One region of the Streptomyces sp. WAC 06738 genome, then DNA from elsewhere that is predicted to be linked to it. Evidence: riboswitches for the same ligand, from Rfam matches in the RefSeq annotation. Region 1 holds a riboswitch; each other region holds the start of a gene.

The links. Region 1 has a riboswitch for cyclic di-AMP ahead of DMB38_RS03070 (LysM peptidoglycan-binding domain-containing protein). Riboswitches for the same ligand answer to the same signal wherever they lie in the genome.
Region 2: another riboswitch for cyclic di-AMP. It lies ahead of DMB38_RS20950 (M23 family metallopeptidase); the one in region 1 lies ahead of DMB38_RS03070 (LysM peptidoglycan-binding domain-containing protein).
Region 3: another riboswitch for cyclic di-AMP. It lies ahead of DMB38_RS37470 (transglycosylase family protein); the one in region 1 lies ahead of DMB38_RS03070 (LysM peptidoglycan-binding domain-containing protein).
Region 4: another riboswitch for cyclic di-AMP. It lies ahead of DMB38_RS26820 (transglycosylase SLT domain-containing protein); the one in region 1 lies ahead of DMB38_RS03070 (LysM peptidoglycan-binding domain-containing protein).

The regions. Positions count from the first base shown of each region.
Region 1 is NZ_CP029618.1:781,708-785,866, reverse strand. Features, by position in the region: gene DMB38_RS03080 (SDR family oxidoreductase) at 1-21, shown strand, start outside; gene DMB38_RS03075 (FCD domain-containing protein) at 86-910, shown strand; gene DMB38_RS03070 (LysM peptidoglycan-binding domain-containing protein) at 993-1,892, opposite strand; cyclic di-AMP (ydaO/yuaA leader) riboswitch at 1,899-2,073, opposite strand; gene DMB38_RS03065 (LLM class flavin-dependent oxidoreductase) at 2,177-2,821, opposite strand; gene DMB38_RS03060 (DUF397 domain-containing protein) at 3,154-3,402, opposite strand; gene DMB38_RS03055 (helix-turn-helix transcriptional regulator) at 3,403-4,159, opposite strand, start outside.
Region 2 is NZ_CP029618.1:4,751,155-4,755,313, reverse strand. Features, by position in the region: gene DMB38_RS20960 (endonuclease domain-containing protein) at 55-891, shown strand; gene DMB38_RS20955 (VOC family protein) at 945-1,310, shown strand; gene DMB38_RS20950 (M23 family metallopeptidase) at 1,514-2,635, opposite strand; cyclic di-AMP (ydaO/yuaA leader) riboswitch at 2,647-2,822, opposite strand; gene DMB38_RS20945 (PP2C family protein-serine/threonine phosphatase) at 3,046-4,159, opposite strand, start outside.
Region 3 is NZ_CP029618.1:2,822,901-2,827,059, forward strand. Features, by position in the region: gene DMB38_RS11825 (septum formation initiator family protein) at 1-73, opposite strand, end outside; gene eno (phosphopyruvate hydratase) at 184-1,467, opposite strand; gene DMB38_RS37470 (transglycosylase family protein) at 1,851-2,543, opposite strand; cyclic di-AMP (ydaO/yuaA leader) riboswitch at 2,620-2,831, opposite strand; gene DMB38_RS11840 (transglycosylase family protein) at 2,993-4,036, opposite strand; gene DMB38_RS11845 (cytochrome P450) at 4,135-4,159, opposite strand, start outside.
Region 4 is NZ_CP029618.1:6,073,704-6,077,862, reverse strand. Features, by position in the region: gene DMB38_RS26825 (L-serine ammonia-lyase) at 1-1,067, shown strand, start outside; cyclic di-AMP (ydaO/yuaA leader) riboswitch at 1,546-1,736, shown strand; gene DMB38_RS26820 (transglycosylase SLT domain-containing protein) at 1,740-2,492, shown strand; gene DMB38_RS26815 (alkaline phosphatase family protein) at 2,640-3,917, shown strand; gene DMB38_RS26810 (RNA ligase family protein) at 4,012-4,159, shown strand, end outside.

The DNA of each region.
Region 1 (4,159 bases):
GTCGTAAAGTCATCGGCCTGAGCCGGGGCGCCGCGGGGGCGGCGGAGCACGGGCGGGCGGGGAGCCGAGGGAGGAGCGAGCGGGCATGGCGGGTTACGCGCGCCGCGGGGTGCACGGGCAGACGGTGGAGACCCTCGCGCACCGGGTGCTCGGCGGTGAGATCGCCGAGGGCGCCACCCTCGACCTCGCCGCCCTCCAGGCCGAGCTGGGCGTCAGCCTCACCGCGCTGCGCGAGTCGCTGAAGGTGCTGGCGGCCAAGGGCATGGTCGACGCCCGGCAGAAGCGCGGCACGTTCGTCCGGCCGCGCGCCGACTGGCACCTCCTCGACGCCGACGTGCTGCGGTGGCGCTTCGAGACCGCGGGCAGGCAGCAGGGCGAGGGCGCCGCCGCGCGGGCCGCCTCCCCGCTGCTGCGCGACCTGGACGAGGTGCGCGGGATCGTCGAGCCCGCGGCGGTCCGGCTGGCCGCGGTGCGGCGCACCGACGCGGACCTGGCGGCGCTGGAGGCGGCGCTCACGGCGATGGCCGGGGCGCGGGACGGCGCGGCCGAGGCGGTCGCCGCGGACCTCGCGTTCCACCGCGCCCTGCTGGCCGCCTCGCACAACGAGCTGCTGGAGCGCATGGACCAGGTCCTCGCCAGCGGGCTGGCCGCCCGCGACCGCCTGGTGCACGGCCCCGGACACCACCCGAGCGACCCCGTGCCCGGCCACCGGGCCGTGCTGGCGGCGATACGGGCGCAGGACCCGGACGCCGCGGAGGCGGCCATGCACCGGCTCCTCGCCCAGGCGGCCCGGGACCTGGCCGAGTTGTCCGCCGGTGAGCCCGGCGGTGAGCCCGCCGGGGGTTCCACCGGGGGTTCCGCCGCCGAGCCCGCCGGTGGGTCCGCGGCGGAGCGGGCGGGCGGGGCGTAGCCCGTACGACGAACGCGCCCCGCCGCGCGGACGGATCCGCGCGACGGGGCGAGGGAGACTCCCGCAGGCCAGGGCCCCGGGATCAGTACCAGTTGTTCGCCTGCCAGAAATCCCAGGCGCCGCACGGGCTGCCGTAGCGGTCGTTCATGTAGTCCAGGCCCCACTTGATCTGCGTGACCGGGTTGGTGCGCCAGTCGGCGCCGGCCGAGGCCATCTTGTCGCCCGGCAGCGCCTGCATCAGGCCGTACGCGCCGGAGCTGGGGTTCGTCGCGGTGTGGTCCCAGCCGCTCTCGCGCTCCACGATGCTGCTGAAGCAGGTGAACTGGTCGGCGGGCACGATCTCCCGAGCCGCCGCCTGGATGCCGGACTCGGTGGTCGGGACGCTCGCCTGCGACGCCTCGGTGGCGCCCCCGGAGCCGCCGGAGCCCTCGGACGCCGACGAGCCGTTCGGGTCGATCGACTTGTCGACCTTGCCGCCCTCGGTGTCGACGCGCAGCTCGGTGCCGACCTTCAGCGCGGCCGGGTTGTCGCCGATCGCCTTCTCGTTGTCGACGTACACCCGCTGCCAGCCGCCGGGCACGTCGTACTTCGCGGCGATCTTGGCCAGCGTCTCGCCGGCGCCGACGGTGTGCTCGACGTAACGCTGCTGCTTCTGCTCGGTCTTGGCGGCGGTCTGGTCGGCCTCGGCGGGCTTGCTCGCGGCCTTCCCGTCCCCCAGGTCCAGCTCCTGGCCCGGCAGGATCAGGTGGGGGTTGTCGCCGACGGCTTCCTTGTTGGCCTCGTACAGCCGCTGCCAGTCGGGACCGAATCCGTTGTCCTCTGCGATCTCCGAGAGGGTGTCGCCCTTCTCGACCGTATAGGCGTGCGCGGCGGTCGCCGCGATTCCGCCGGCGACGGGCAGGGCTATGCCCACCCCCGCGGCGGCGGCATAGCGGCGGGTGGAGCGCGACTTGGGCGCGCGCCGGGTGCCGGTTCCGGCCATGTTGGCTCGCTCTTTCTCCGACGCCTGCGAAGTGAGCTGTCGGGTTCGGGCTGGAGTTGCCCGGCCGCGTCGTGCTGTGCGGCTTCACCCCGAGTCGGGGAGTGCGGTGCGGTGCTGCCACCGTGCTCCTGCCGACGGAGAAGTGGTTCCCCCGCTCCTGCCCGAACGGCTGTGGGGACGACGGTTCCGGGCTCCGACGGGCAGGATTCGGCGTACCGGAGCGCGGTGCTCGCGTGTGCGAACGACTCGGACACTAGGAGATCGAACGGCAGATCACAAGCGGATCACGGGGATCCATGCGGACTCTGACGCTCCGTGGTGACGCGCGCACCCGTGGGGCGGTTGGGGCGGGTGTGACGTTCGGCACGCACGCTGAGGCGCAGCGCCTCCAACAGGGGCTGCCCGGCCGGTACGACGAGACCGTGCACCCCGCGCTCCGCGGCGCCGGCGAGCGCGGTCCGCCAGGCGCCGGGACCCGCGGGCACCGCCGCCGGGGTCCAGCGTCCGGCGCCCGGCTCCTCGTAGCCGGGTCCGGCGGGGGCGAGCCGGCGGAAGGCGGGCACCGTCGGTGCGACGGCGCCGAGTTCGGCGCACCGCCGGGAGTCGGCGGCGAGCGCGAGCCGGCCGCCGCTGAGCAGCACCACGGTGGCCAGCGCCCGGGCCAGCAGCGCCGCCTGCGGGACGTTGTCGGGCAGCGCGACGACCAGCCGGGCCCGGCCGGTGGCGGCGGCCAGGGCGGCGGCGAGCGCCAGCACGTCGTGCGCCGGGTCGGGACCGCCGTCCAGCCACAGCGCGTCGGCGCCCGCCGAGTCGTACGCCGCGCACTCCGCCAGCCAGGCCGCGGGCTCCTCCGGCAGCCGGGGGAGCAGCACCCCGACGCGGACCGCCGGCGGTTCCGCGCCGGCGGACGGGGGTGGAGATGCGCTCATCGCGGGGCCTCCCCGGGGCTGACGAGGGCCATCGGGGGCATACCGTACGCCCATACCTTGCGGAAGGCAGCGGTGCGGACACCCACGGTTCATGATTTCTGGAATTTCATCTGCCGTGCCCCCGGGCGCCGTTGCGCGCCCGTACCCCGGCAAACGCCGAGGGAGGGGACCCCCCCGGGGTGTCCCCTCCCTCTCTGTGCTCCCGGCCGGTGGCCCACGTCAGTGCGGGTGGGCCACACCCCCGTTCGCCGGGATGGGCTCGCCGTCCGGCTCGGACGGCGAGTGGACCGGGCGGCGCGGTCGCCGGTGCGCGGGCACCGCGCCTGACGCGGTCACGCCGGGCTCCGCGACAGCAGGAAGTCGGCTTCGCCGGCCTTGGCACCCTCGATGAACGCGTCCATTTCACCGGGGGTGTAGATGAGGGCGGGACCGTCGGGGTGCGCCGAGTGCCGTACCGCTATGCGGCCGTCCCGCAGCTTCATGGCCTCGACGCAGTTGCCGCCGTTGCCGCCGCTCCACGGCTTGTGCCAGCCCTCCGTGCCGAGGTCCGCCGCCGGCATGCCGTTGTAAATGCGTTCCATTCACAGCTCCTTGCGGAAGTCCCGGAGGATTTCCTTCGTGCGTTCTGCCGTCGCCGCCTGGGCCGCCATGTGGTCCAGGGCGGCGAGGTGTGTGGCCACCTCGCGCCGGCCGTCGAGGTAGACGGCGCCGGTGAGGTACTCGGTGTAGATCATGTCCGGCAACTCGGGCATGGCGAACCGGAAGAGGACGAAGGGGCTGTACGTGCCCGGGTGGTGGCCGGTGCGGAACTCCGCCATCTGGAGCGTGACGTTGGGCAGCGAGGCGACGTCGAGGAGCCGGTCGACCTGCGCGCGCATCACTGCGGCGTCGCCCACCGGGCGGCGCAGGACCGTTTCGTCCACGATGACCCAGAAGCGGGGCGCGTCCTCGCGGGTGAGCAGGTCCTGGCGCTTCATGCGGAGCGCGACGTGCCGCTCGATCTCCGCGGGTGCGACCCGGCCGAGGGAGCCGACCTTCAGCACGTGCCGCGCGTAGTCCTCGGTCTGCATCAGACCGGGCACGAAGTGCGGCTCGTACGACCTGATGAGCGACGCCGCGCCCTCCAGGCTCACGTACATGCTGAACCAGTCGGGCAGGATGTCGTGGAAGCGCTGCCACCAGCCGGGCTCGTTGGCCTCCTCGGTGAGCGCGACGAAGGCGTCGATCTCCTCCCGGTCGATGCCGTACGCCTGCAACAGCAGTTGCACGTACGGAACCTTCAGCGCGACCTCGGCGGTCTCCATCCGGCGCACGGTGGCGGGGGCGACGCGCAGGGTC
Region 2 (4,159 bases), 4.0 Mb from region 1:
GGGGTGTTGGTGCGGCGGTTGCGGAAAGAGGGGTGGCGGAAGGTTCGGGCCGGGGTGTGGGTGGAGCCGGGGCGGGTTCCTGACCTGCGGTTGCGGTTGCGGGTGGCGCAGGCCGGGCGGCCGGAGCTGGTCGTCAGTCACAGTGCCGCGGCTCATCTGCTCGGGGTCGAAGTCCTCGCCGTGCGGCCCGAGTTCACGCACGTGCGGGCGCGGGGGCGGGCGCCCGAGGGGTGCCTGCTGCATCGGACCGCCCTGAGTGACGACGAGATCGTCAGTGTCGCGGGGCTGCGTGTGACCGGCGCCGCGCGGACCCTCGTCGACCTGCTGCGTACAGCCGAGCGGGACGCCGCGCTCGTGGCCGTGGAGTCCGCCCTGACCCGGCGGCCGCTCGCGCCCGGCGGAGGGTGGCCGCGGCGGTGGCGGGAGCAGGTGACCGATCTGCATGCGGTCTCCGAGGCCCTTGCCGGTATCGGGCAGCGGCGGGGTGTGGTCCAGGCGCGGCAGCGGCTGGCGCTCGTCGATCCTCGCTCCGGGTCCCCCGCCGAGACCGTCGCGCGGCTGCGGATGTACGACGCCGGGCTGCGGCCGCTCAGCCAAGTGCCGTTCACCGCGCCCAACGGCCGGCGGATACGGGTGGACTTCTTCTTTCCGGCGGCGGGGCTCGTCGTCGAGATCGAGGGCTACGGCTTCCACGGCAGCCGGGCCGCCCATCTCGCCGACATCGAGCGCTTCAACGACCTGGGGCGCTGCCCCGAGGTCCGGCGCATGCTCCGGTTCACCGCGACCGACGCCTTCGAGCGGCCCCAGCGGATGCTCCACACCATCCGCGCCGCCCTGGGTGAGATCGCCGCCGGGGGATCCCGCCCTGCCGCTGCCACCGCGGCTGCCTGAATCGCCGCCGCTGGTCTCCCCGCGGTGTCCGCCGTGCGTGGCAGGCTGCCGCCATGGACGCCTACGTCAGGAACATCGTGCTCGACTGCGCCGACGCCCGTCAGCTCGCCGACTTCTACACGCAGTTGCTCGGCATGCGGGTCATCCGCGAGGACTGGATGGTGATCGCCAAGGACGAAGAGAGCTTTCCACGGCTGGCCTTCGAGGAAGTCGAAGGCTACCGGCCGCCGCTCTGGCCCGACCTCGACCGCACCTACCCGCAGCAGATGCACATCTGCTTCGGCGTCGACGACTCCACCGCCGCCGGTGAGCTGGCGCTGCGGCTCGGGGCCACGCGGCTCTCGGAGGCGGGGGGCAGTTGTCCGGTGTTCGCCGATCCCGCCGGGCATCCGTTCTGCCTCTGCGGGCCCGGGGAGTAGGTCCCGGGAAAGTGCCGACGGCCCTGGTGTCGGGGGGTCGGCCACCAGGGCCGCCGGCGGTCTCGGTGCGTGCTCGTACGCCACGGGGGAAGTTGCGTTCGGGCACGCCGGAGACGTGGGAGAGGGGTTATGGGGGCTAGCGGTCCGTGCGGCGGGTACCCGTCCCGGCCGTGGGGGCCGGGGCGCTGGGCCCGCCGGGTGGATCAGACCGGGGCGCCGTTGTTGCGCAGCCAGGCGAGGGGGTCCACTGCGTCCCCGCCGCCGGGTCGTACCTCAAGGTGCAGGTGCGGGCCGGTGACGTTGCCCGTGGCGCCCACGCGCCCGATGACGTCGGCGGTCGTCACCTCGCCGGAGGACTGGATGATGGAGGAGAGATGGCAGTACCAGACTTCGGTGCCGTCCTCGAGCGTGAGGACGATGCGGTAGCCATACGAGCCGGCCCAGCCGGCCTCGGTGATCGTGCCGCCGTGCACCGCCTTGACCGGGGTGCCGGTGGAGGCGGCGAAGTCCTGGCCCGTGTGGCCCGCGGCCCACATGTCGCCGGACTCGCCGAACGTCGAGGTGAGCGTGTAATTCGCGACCGGGGCGACGTAGCTGGCGGCGAGCTTGGCGAGGCGCTCCGCCTCCGCCTTGCGGCGGGCTTCCTCTTCCGCCTTGCGGCGGCGCTCCTCCTCCAGGCGGCGCTGGCGCTCCTCTTCCGCCGCCTTCGCCTCGGCGGCCTCCTCGGCCGCCTGCTTGGCGGCCTCGGCCTCGGCCGCCGCGCGGGCGGAGGCGTCGGCCTCCGCCTGCTGCTGCTCGGCCTGCTCCAGGATGCGGGCCCGCAGCGCCTCGCCGGAGTCGGCGGGCTGGTTCGCGGTGTCGGTGTCGCTGGCGTAGCTGACCTGGGTGAGCGGAGCCGTGGTGACGACCGAGTCGGAAGCGGGCTCCTCCTCGCTCGGCATCAGCTCGCCGACGCCCGGCAGGCTCTCCGCGTCCGGGAGTTGGGCGCTTATCCGGTTCGCCACGGTGTCGACCTGGTCGGGCATGGATATCGCGACCGGCGGCTTCTCCTGCGCCGTGGCCATGCTGCCCGCGCCGACGGCGGCGAAGACGCCCACGCCGAGTACGGCGCCGCTGCGCGCCATGCTGCCGCCGCGCTGCCGGGGAAGGCGCCGACGGCCGCGGGAGGGAAGGTCGTCCTCGGGGAGGACTTCGTCGACCGGCTCTTCGGCGGCGTAACCGGTGGGCGCATACCCCTCGGGGGCGTAGCCGCCGGGCGCATAGCCGTCGTAGCCGTAATCGTCATAGCCATGGCCGTAGCCAGGCCCAGACCTGTAGGACGCCACGAAGGCGTACTCCTTTCCTTCCTTCTCGCCTACCGGGTTAGCTGACGGGTTCGGAGCAGGAAGGTCTCCTACGGGCCGCCTCCTCGCGGAGGTTGGCCCGATTCACCCCAAGGTGGTGGTTCCCCGGTTCCCTAGGTGTTGCCGTTGCTGCAGTTGTGACTCGTGCGGGATTCGGCGACGGCGCACGGTGCCGCCTCTTGCGACGGCAGTGACGACCGCGCTGCGTTACCGCACGCTAGCGGACGACGGCGTTCGATTCCAAGTCGTTCCCGTTATTCAGTTGTGCTTTACCGCGGACGATCCGGGCATGCACCAGCGGAAACGGACAAGTTGACGCCCTGATTACGCGCAGTGAGGTCCGGTCGTTAGCTGATCGTGCATCAGTTGTTATGCGGAGGGGCGCTGTTCCACTACGGAGCGTGTGCGGCCGGGGGCGAGTCCGGCGGCTCCGCGAACGGGGTACGGGAGCGGGCGAGGGCGAAGAGCGCCATGTCGTCCGCGATCCTTCCGCCCGTATAACGGGTCACGTCGTCCAGGAGGGCGTCCAGGAGTTCGTGCGGCCCGTCGAACAGCCGGCCGTCCAGCCGGGTCAGCGGGTCGTAGAAGACGCCCGCCTTGTTCCGCGCCTCGGTCACGCCGTCCGTGAAGAGGACGAGCGCCGCGCCCGGCGGGAACGCCTCCTCCATCAGCTCGTCCGGCCACGTACCCAGGTCGCCCATGCCCAGCGGCAGCGCGTGCTCGCGCGGGTGCAGCGTGCGCGCCGCGCCGTCCGGCCCGAGCAGCAGCGGCGCCGGATGGCCGCGGTTGAGCAGCCGCAGCGCGCCGCCCTCGCGGTCGACCTCCGCCAGCACCGCGGTCGTGAACCCCTCCACCCGGTCGAGGCCGCTGCGCCCCGTCTCCTGGCGCTGCAGCGCGCGTTCCAGCCGCCGCGCGACTCCCGCGAGCCCCGCCTCCTCCTCGGCCGCCTCCCGGAAAGCGCCGATGACGACCGCCACGGACTCCACCGCCTCCAGCCCCTTGCCGCGTACGTCGCCGACGATGCAGCGCACGCCGTACGGGCCCTCCTGCACGGCGTAGAGGTCGCCGCCGATCCGGGCGTCGGCGTCCGCGGCCTGGTAGCGGGCGGCGACCCGCAGCGTGCCGAAGCCGTCCGGCGGGTTCGGCAGCACGGCGCGCTGCGCGGCGACGGCGACGTGGCGGGCGGAGGTCAGCCGGCGGTAGTTGCGCTGGATGAGGAGGTTGATGCCGATGGCCAGGGCGCCGAGCACGGCCTGCGACACCATCTGGGTGAGCGCGTCGGGCCTCGTGGCGGTGCCGTTGAGGATTTCGAGCGCGACGTCCACCACCAGGGCGGCGACGGCGACGGCGATGGTGCCGCGCAGGGTGAGCAGCGCGGCGGCGACCAGCGGGGTGGTCTCGAAGACCGGCGACGACCTCAGCCCCTCCGGCGTGAACCAGAAGAACACCGCCCCCACGACGATGAGCGCGGCCGGCAGCCACCGCAGCGCCCAGCGGACCCGCCGC
Region 3 (4,159 bases), 2.0 Mb from region 1:
CCGAGACCCGGCTGACGGCCTGCTCGCCGAGCAGCTTGAGCCGGGTGGTGGTGGAGAAGCGCTCCCTGGCCATGTGCGTCGCGTCCTCCCCGGGCGGCAAGCGGTGGTCGGCCCCGGTCGCACCTTACGCGGTGCGGCCGGGGCCGGGGGCGTCCGACGCCGATGTCGTACGGGTCGGCCCGTTCAGCCGTTCTTGTAGCGCGGGAAGGCGCTGCGGCCCGCGTACTCGGCGGCGTCGTCGAGGATCTCCTCGATGCGCAGGAGCTGGTTGTACTTGGCGACCCGCTCGGAGCGGGCGGGGGCGCCGGTCTTGATCTGGCCGCAGTTCGTGGCGACGGCCAGGTCGGCGATGGTGACGTCCTCGGTCTCGCCGGAGCGGTGGGACATCATGCACTTGAAGCCGTTGCGCTGGGCCAGCTCGACGGCGTCCAGGGTCTCGGTGAGCGAGCCGATCTGGTTCACCTTGACCAGCAGCGCGTTGGCCGAGCCCTCGTCGATGCCGCGCTGGAGCCGCTCGGGGTTGGTGACGAAGAGGTCGTCGCCGACGATCTGCACCTTGTCGCCGAGGCGCTCGGTCAGTACGTGCCAGCCGGCCCAGTCGTCCTCGAAGAGCGGGTCCTCGATGGACACCAGCGGGTAGTCCGCGACGAGCTGCTCGTAGTACTCCGTCATCTCGGCGGCGGAGCGGCCCTTGCCCTCGAAGACGTACACGCCGTCCTTGTAGAACTCGGAGGCGGCGACGTCGAGCGCGAGGGCGACGTCCTGGCCCGCGGTGTAGCCGGCCTTCTGGATCGCCTCGATGATGAGGTCCAGCGCGTCCCGGTTGGAGTCGAGGTTCGGCGCGAAGCCGCCCTCGTCGCCGAGTCCCGTGGACAGGCCGCGCTCCTTGAGGACGGCCTTGAGCTGGTGGTAGATCTCCGCGCCGCAGCGGACGGCCTCGGAGAACGACTCGGCGCCGATCGGCGCGATCATGAACTCCTGGATGTCCACGTTGGAGTCGGCGTGGCTGCCGCCGTTGAGGATGTTCATCATCGGCACCGGCAGCACGTGCGCGTTGGGACCGCCGAGGTAGCGGAAGAGCGGCAGGTCGGACGCCTCGGAGGCGGCGTGCGCGACGGCGAGGGAGACGCCGAGGATGGCGTTGGCGCCGAGGGAGGACTTGTCGGGGGTGGCGTCGAGGTCGAACATCGCCTGGTCGATGAGGCGCTGCTCGGTGGCGTCGTAGCCGACGAGCTCGGGGCCGATCTGCTCGATGACGGCGAGCACGGCCTTCTCGACACCCTTCCCGCCGTAACGGGCCTTGTCCCCGTCGCGCAGCTCCAGGGCCTCGAAGGCGCCGGTGGAGGCGCCGGACGGAACGGCAGCACGGCCGGTGCTGCCGTCGTCGAGGCCGACCTCGACCTCGACCGTGGGGTTGCCGCGGGAGTCGAGAATCTCTCGGGCTACGACGACGTCGATGGACGGCACGGTGTCTCCTTCGGAGGGATTCGCTACGGGTTCCGCCCTGAGCCTAGCCGCCCCGGGTGACGGCCCCGGCGCGCACCCGGCCGCATTCCGCGGTACGAGACGGTTCGGGCCGCGGCTCGGGGGACGGGCCACCGGCGGCGGCGCGCAACGGGAGCCGCGGAGGCGGGGCCCGCGGAGGCGGGGCCCGCGGGGGCGGGTGGCGTACGGCGTGGTCGTCCCGGCCCGCGCACCGGACGGGCCGGGACGGCCGCGCCGTACCGCGGCGGCGTGCCGGGCAGCGGGCGGCGCCAGAGGGGCACCAGGGGGCGGCAGGCGGCGGCGGTGCACACGGCGCGGGCGGGCCGGCCGGCTCGTGGTCCGGTGCGGCCCGCCCGCGCGCGGGGCTAGTTCACCTTCAGCTTCTGTCCCGGCCGGATCAGGTCCGGGTTCTCGCCGACGACCGGCTTGTTGTCCTCGTACAACTGCTGCCAGCTCTCCGCGCCGTGCCGCTGGGCGATGTCGTCGAGGGTGTCGCCCTCGCGGACCTCGTAGTAGAAGCCGCGGAAGACCGTGCGGGACTCCGGCTGCGTCTGCTCGGCGGCGCCGCTTGCCTCGGTGCCCTCCGGGGCCTCCTGCGGCGCCTGCTCCTGCGCCGCCGGGGCCGGCAGCGTCTGGGCCTCCTGCGGCTCCTGCGGCGGCTGCGGCTGTTCCTGCGGCTGCTGCGGGGCCTCCTGTGGCGCCGGTGGGACGGTCGGCCCGGCGGCCGGACCGCTCGCCGCCAGACCCGCGCGCGGGCCGCACTTGGGCCACGCGCCCGGTCCCTGCATGGAAAGCAGCCGCTCCGCGACGGCGATCTGCTGCTCCTTCGACGCCAGGTCGGCGCGCGGGGCGAAGCTGCGGCCGCCGGCGGCCTCCCAGCTCGACTGGGAGAACTGGACGCCGCCGAAATAGCCGTTCCCCGTATTCGTCGCCCAATTTCCGCTGGACTCGCAGGCGGCCACCCGTTCCCATGTATCGATGGGGGCCGCGGACGCGTGCTGGGCGCCGAGCACCGGCAGCCCGATCGCGGTTCCGGTGGCGCCCATGAGAACGACCACGCGGGAGTGTGTGCCAAGGCGTGCCTGTGCGGTGGGGCGGCGGTGCTTACCCATTCCGGCAGGAAGAAGCATGGTGCTCTTTTCTCACCGACGCCTGCGAGGTGAGCTGTCGGGTGCGGGCTGTGAGTGCCCGGCCGTACGTCATACGTGCGGCTTGACCCCAAGCCGTCCGGTCCGCCTTCTCGTTGGACCGGAGCGGCGCTTACCGTGGGTCCCCCGCTCCTGTCAGCGGTGCTTCATGCACAGGTGGCCCGGGTGAACGCCGACAGGATTCGGCGTGAGGCGATCACCGGGGCTCGCGTTGGCGAGCGATGTGACGGTAAGCACATAGGCGTGTGCGATTCAAAGACCTCGGAAAATGCCACGCCCGGTTTTACGTCCGTCAGGTAGCCCGGTCAGCCGATTACGTCAAATATGACTAATCCGCGCCGACTTCACCCGCCGACTGTTCAGTTCCCGCTCAATTCGAGTTCCTGACCAGGCTTGATGGTGTCGGGGTCCTCACCGAGGGAGTTCTTGTTCCCGTCGTACAACTCGGACCATCCGCCCGACAGGGAATGCTCGCTGGCAATATCCGAGAGGGTGTCACCCGGTCGGACGGTATAACTGCCGCCGCCCGCCGCGGCGTCGCGTCCCGAGGCGTCGCTCTTGCGGTCCCCGCCGCGCTCGTCCGCGTCACCGGGGATCTCGGCGATCCACTCGCGGCCGGGCTCCGGCGGCTCGGTCTCGTCGGGCGACTGGGAGGCGCCGGGGGTCTCGACGGCCTCGCGCGGGGCCTCGGGGGAGCCGGGCGAGGACGGGGCCGGGGTCGCGGAGGCGTCCGGGGCGCGGTGCCGGCCGGAGCCCTCGCCGGAGGCGGTGTCGTCGTCCCGGCCGGTCCGTTCGCCGGAGCCGCCGTCGCGCTCGCCCGGGTCCTGGCCGCCGCGGTGCTTGCCGCCGCCCTCACCGGCCTGCCGGGAGTCGTCGCCGTCCTTGCGGTCGCGCTCGTCCTCGCTGTCGGTACGCCCGTCCTCGTCCTGGCCACGGGAGTCGTCGTCCGGGCTCGGGGCGAGGGTGGGCGGCGCCGTCGGCAGCAGCGGCAGCTCGGCGCCGGGGTCGACCTCCGGCACCCCGACGTCGCCGTCCAGCCCGGCGTCCTCGGCGCACTCCGGCCACGCCTTGTCGGCGCCCATGCCGGCGAGGATGCGCTCGGCGACAGTGATCTGCTGCGCACGGCTGGCGTAGTCGGGCTGCGAGGCGAACTCCTCGCCGCCGTACTCCTGCCACATGTCCATCGTCAACTGCAGGCCGCCGTAGTACCCGTTGCCCTCGTCGGCGCTCCAGAGCCCGCCGCTCTCGCACTCGGCGACCCGGTCCCACGTGCCGGCGTCGGCGGCGCTCGCGCCGCTCGCGCCCAGCAGCGGCAGGGCGAGACCAGCCCCGGTCGCACCGGCCGCGACGACGAACGCGGGGGCCTGGCGGGGACGTCGGTGGCGTCCGTTACCCGAGCGCATGCGAGTGCCTTTCGTTCCCTGTGTGTTCGAGCCAGTGGCCGAACTTAATACCGAACCACCGCCGATCACAAGTTGATCGCCTGATAGTCACGCGCAGATCACAACGAACGCCCGAAGTGCACC
Region 4 (4,159 bases), 5.3 Mb from region 1:
CCTTCGACGCCTCCGCCGATCTCGTCCTGCACCGGCGCCGCTCGCTGCCGTACCACGCGAACGGCATGACGCTGGCCGCGTACGACGCGGACGGCGGGACGCTGCTGGAGAAGACGTACTACTCGGTGGGCGGCGGCTTCGTCGTCGACGAGGAGGCGGTCGGCGAGGACCGGATCAAGCTCGACGACACCGTGCTGAAGCACCCGTTCCGTACCGCGGACGAGATGCTGCGCCGCACCCGCGAGACCGGCCTGTCGCTCTCCTCGCTGATGCTGGAGAACGAGCGCGCCTGGCGCACCGAGGCGGAGATCCGCGCCGGGCTGCTGGAGATCTGGCGGGTCATGCGCGAGTGCGTCGCCCGCGGGACCGGCCGGGAGGGCATCCTCCCCGGCGGCCTGAAGGTCCGCCGCCGCGCCGCCGGCGAGGCCCGCCAGCTCCGCGCGGCGGGCGACCCGGCGGCGCACGCGATGGAGTGGGTCACCCTCTACGCGATGGCGGTCAACGAGGAGAACGCCGCCGGCGGCCGCGTCGTCACCGCCCCCACCAACGGCGCGGCGGGCATCATCCCCGCGGTCCTCCACTACGCGACGGAGTTCGTACCGGGCGGGGACAGCCGCGCCGGGGAGGAAGACACCGCGGTCCGCTTCCTCCTCGCGGCCGGCGCGATCGGCATGCTCTTCAAGGAGAACGCCTCCATCTCCGGCGCCGAGGTCGGCTGCCAGGGAGAGGTGGGCTCCGCCTGCTCCATGGCCGCGGGCGGCCTCGCCGAGATCCTCGGCGGCACCCCGGAACAGGTGGAGAACGCCGCCGAGATCGGCATCGAGCACAACCTGGGCCTGACCTGCGACCCGATCGGCGGCCTGGTCCAGATCCCGTGCATCGAACGCAACGGCATGGCGGCGGTCAAGGCCATCACGGCGGCCCGCATGGCACTGCGCGGCGACGGCCGGCACTTCGTCTCCCTCGACAAGGCCATCAAGACGATGAAGGAGACGGGTGCGGACATGAAGGTCAAGTACAAGGAAACCGCCCGCGGCGGCCTCGCGGTCAACGTGGTGGAGTGCTGAGGGAGTTGGCGAGAGCCTTTCCGGCCGCAGCCGCCAACTTCCCCTCCTCCGCCCGCAATCCGGCGGCGATCCGGAAGGCGTCCTTTTCCCTTGGCCAGTTGACGCCCCTTCGCCCTCATGGGCGAACGGGTTCCCCGCGATGAATTCGTGAATTCCCCTCGCGCATACGCGCCGCCGGACGGTCAAGAACAAACGGACTTGTCGGACATTCCCCGACGAGGCGATACGTACCATTTGAAGGATTCGCCCCCGATCGCCCCGCGCCTCTGACCGATTGGCCCCCTCCGTCCGGTGACGCGAATCACGTTCGGCCGCGGGCACCGGCGGGGGGAATTCACAGTTTCCGTGTTCCGAAAGCGAGTTGCGGACTTCTCCGCTTTCCGCGGCGGCGCCCATCCGGCCTCCGAGCCGGTCCCGTATTGGCCGGACGAGTTCCGCAGCTTGTCCGGACCGGAAAGACATGCTTAAGTCTCCGCCAGCCGGGTGGACGCCGAATCCTGCCGCCATCCGGAAACCGTTCCCTAATGACACACGGCAGGAGCGGGGGACCCATAGGTAAGTCGCCGGTCCGGATTCCGGAACGGCTTGGGGTGAAGTCGCACCGCGGTGCGGCCGGGCATCTCCAGCCCGAACCCGACAGCTCACCTCGCAGGCGCAGGAGGAGAAAGACCCATGCCCGCAAGAGGTAAGCACCGCCGTCCCAAGCTGCGTCTGATCGGCCGCGGCATCACCTTCGCCGGCGTCAGCGGCGTCGCGATCGCCGCCCCGCTGATCGGCGCGTCCTCGGCATCCGCCGCCGGCTCCGTCCCCGCGTCCGCCCCCCAGACCGGCGTACGCGCCGAGGCCCCCGCCGCGGCGACCGCCGGCGCGGCAGCGGCCACCTATGCCGTGGTCGCCGGAGATTCCCTGTCGAAGATCGCCGACAAGGAAGGCGTACGCGGCGGCTGGAAGAAGCTGTACAAGGACAACCGCGAGGCCGTCGGCGACAACCCGCACTTCATCCTCCCCGGCCTTGAACTCTCGCTCGGCGCCAAGGCCGACACGAGCGAGCCGAAGGAATCCGAGTCCGGCCTGAAGACCACGAGCGCGTCCGTCACGAGCTACCCGGACAACCTCGACGGCTGGATCCGGGAGTCGCTCGACATCATGGCCGAGCACGGCATCCCGGGGACCTACGACGGCATTTACCGCAACATCATGCGGGAGTCCGCGGGCGACCCGCAGGCCATCAACAACTGGGATATCAACGCCATCAACGGCACGCCCTCCAAGGGCCTGCTCCAGGTCATCGCTCCCACCTTCGAGGCCTACCACGTACCCGGCACCTCGACCGACAGCTTCGACCCGGTCGCCAACATCACCGCCGCGTGCAACTACGCGGCCGACCGGTACGGCTCGATCGACAACGTCTACGGTCCGTACTGACCCGCCGGAGAGCGCCGGTGTCCCCACCGGCGCTCTCCGCTCCGGCGGTGAAGACCGCGGTGCGTCCGGAGGGCACGGACGCGGGAATTCGCGGCCCGTTCACCCCGTGCTCGCCGGCCGGGAGCGTTTCGCTTCTACGGTCGCGCCATGTCCGCCACCTCTCTGTCCCGACGCGGTGTCCTCGCCGGCGCCGTGGCCGGCGCCCTCGCGTCACCGCTCGCCACCGTGCCCGCGCACGCCGCCCGCACGCGCAGCCTGCTGATCTTCGTCGCCCTCGACGGCTTCGGCATCGACTACCTCGACGGCCGTGCGCCGATGCCCCACCTGACGTCGCTGGTACGGGCCGGCTCGCTGACCACCAGCACCGGCGTGATGGCCAGCATCACCAACCAGTCGTGGACGGCCGTCTCCTGCGGCGCCCACCCGGACCGCACCCGCAACGCCGCCTACTACTACGACGAGGCGGCCGGCATCGCCCGCGGCCAGAGCCGCGACAGCGCGGTCGAGGGCCTCGCCCAGGCGTGGCGGCCGCAGGGCATCCGGATCGGGTCCGCGCAGTGGTTCATCCTCCAGGACAAGGGCACCTCGTACGGCGATCCCGACGGCCTCTACACCCAGCCCGGCGGGCGCATCGGCGCGCGCGTCGACGACGCGATCGCGATGCTCACCGGGCGGCCCGTCGACAGCGGCGGCACGGCGGTGACCCTCACCCGGCGACCGGACTTCCTCGCGGTCTACTCCAGCGACCTCGACGGCGACGGGCACGCGTTCGGGCCCGACGACCCCCGGATGCTCGACACCCTGCGCGAGACCGACGCCGGGATCGGGCGGCTGATCCGGACGGTGAAGGACCTCGGCCTCTACGGCCGGACGACCTGGGTGGTCACCGGCGACCACGGCATGACGGGCTGGAAGACGCCGATGGCGGCGCAGGCGGTCGCCGCCCTCGCCACCGCGGGCTTCACGCCCGAGGTGATCGTCTCCGGCGGCCGGCCGGCGCCGGAGACCGATGCCGTCCTGGTCTCCGGCGGCAGCATCGCCTCCGTGCACCTCCTCGGCGCGGGGACCGCCGCGATCGAGCGTGCCCGCGCGGCGCTCGCGGACACCGAAGGCGTCGCGGCGGTGTTCACCAAGGCGGACCAGGCGGCGCTGCGGATGGCACCGCAGTACGGCGAGCTGGTGCTCGAACTGGCGGCGCCGTACGCGCTCTCCTTCACCCCGCCGGCCGAGGGCTTCGACGGCCGCCACGGAAGCCGCGCGGAGACCGCGGTCCCGCTCATCCTGGCCGGCCACCGGATCCGGCGCGGCCGCGCGCCGCGCGACCCGCGCCACGTCGACCTCGCGGCGACCATGTCGGCGATCCTCGGGGTCGCCCCGCCCGCGCAGTCGGAGGGCCGGGTGCTGCGGGAGTCCCTGCTGCCCTGACCCGGGCCCCCCGGACCGCCGGGTTATTCGCTGGAGCGGCGCCGCCGGGCGCTTCTAGAGTGGCCGGACCCGACCGCGTCACGGAGCCGGACCCATGCGTGTGCACTATCCCCGTACGCCGCATCTTCCCTGGTCGCCGGGGGCGGCCTCGGACGACGTCCGCGCCGGTGACCTGGCCGGGCTGCGGGGGCGCGAGGTCGTGGTCACCGAGAAGCTCGACGGGGAGAACACCACCCTCTACG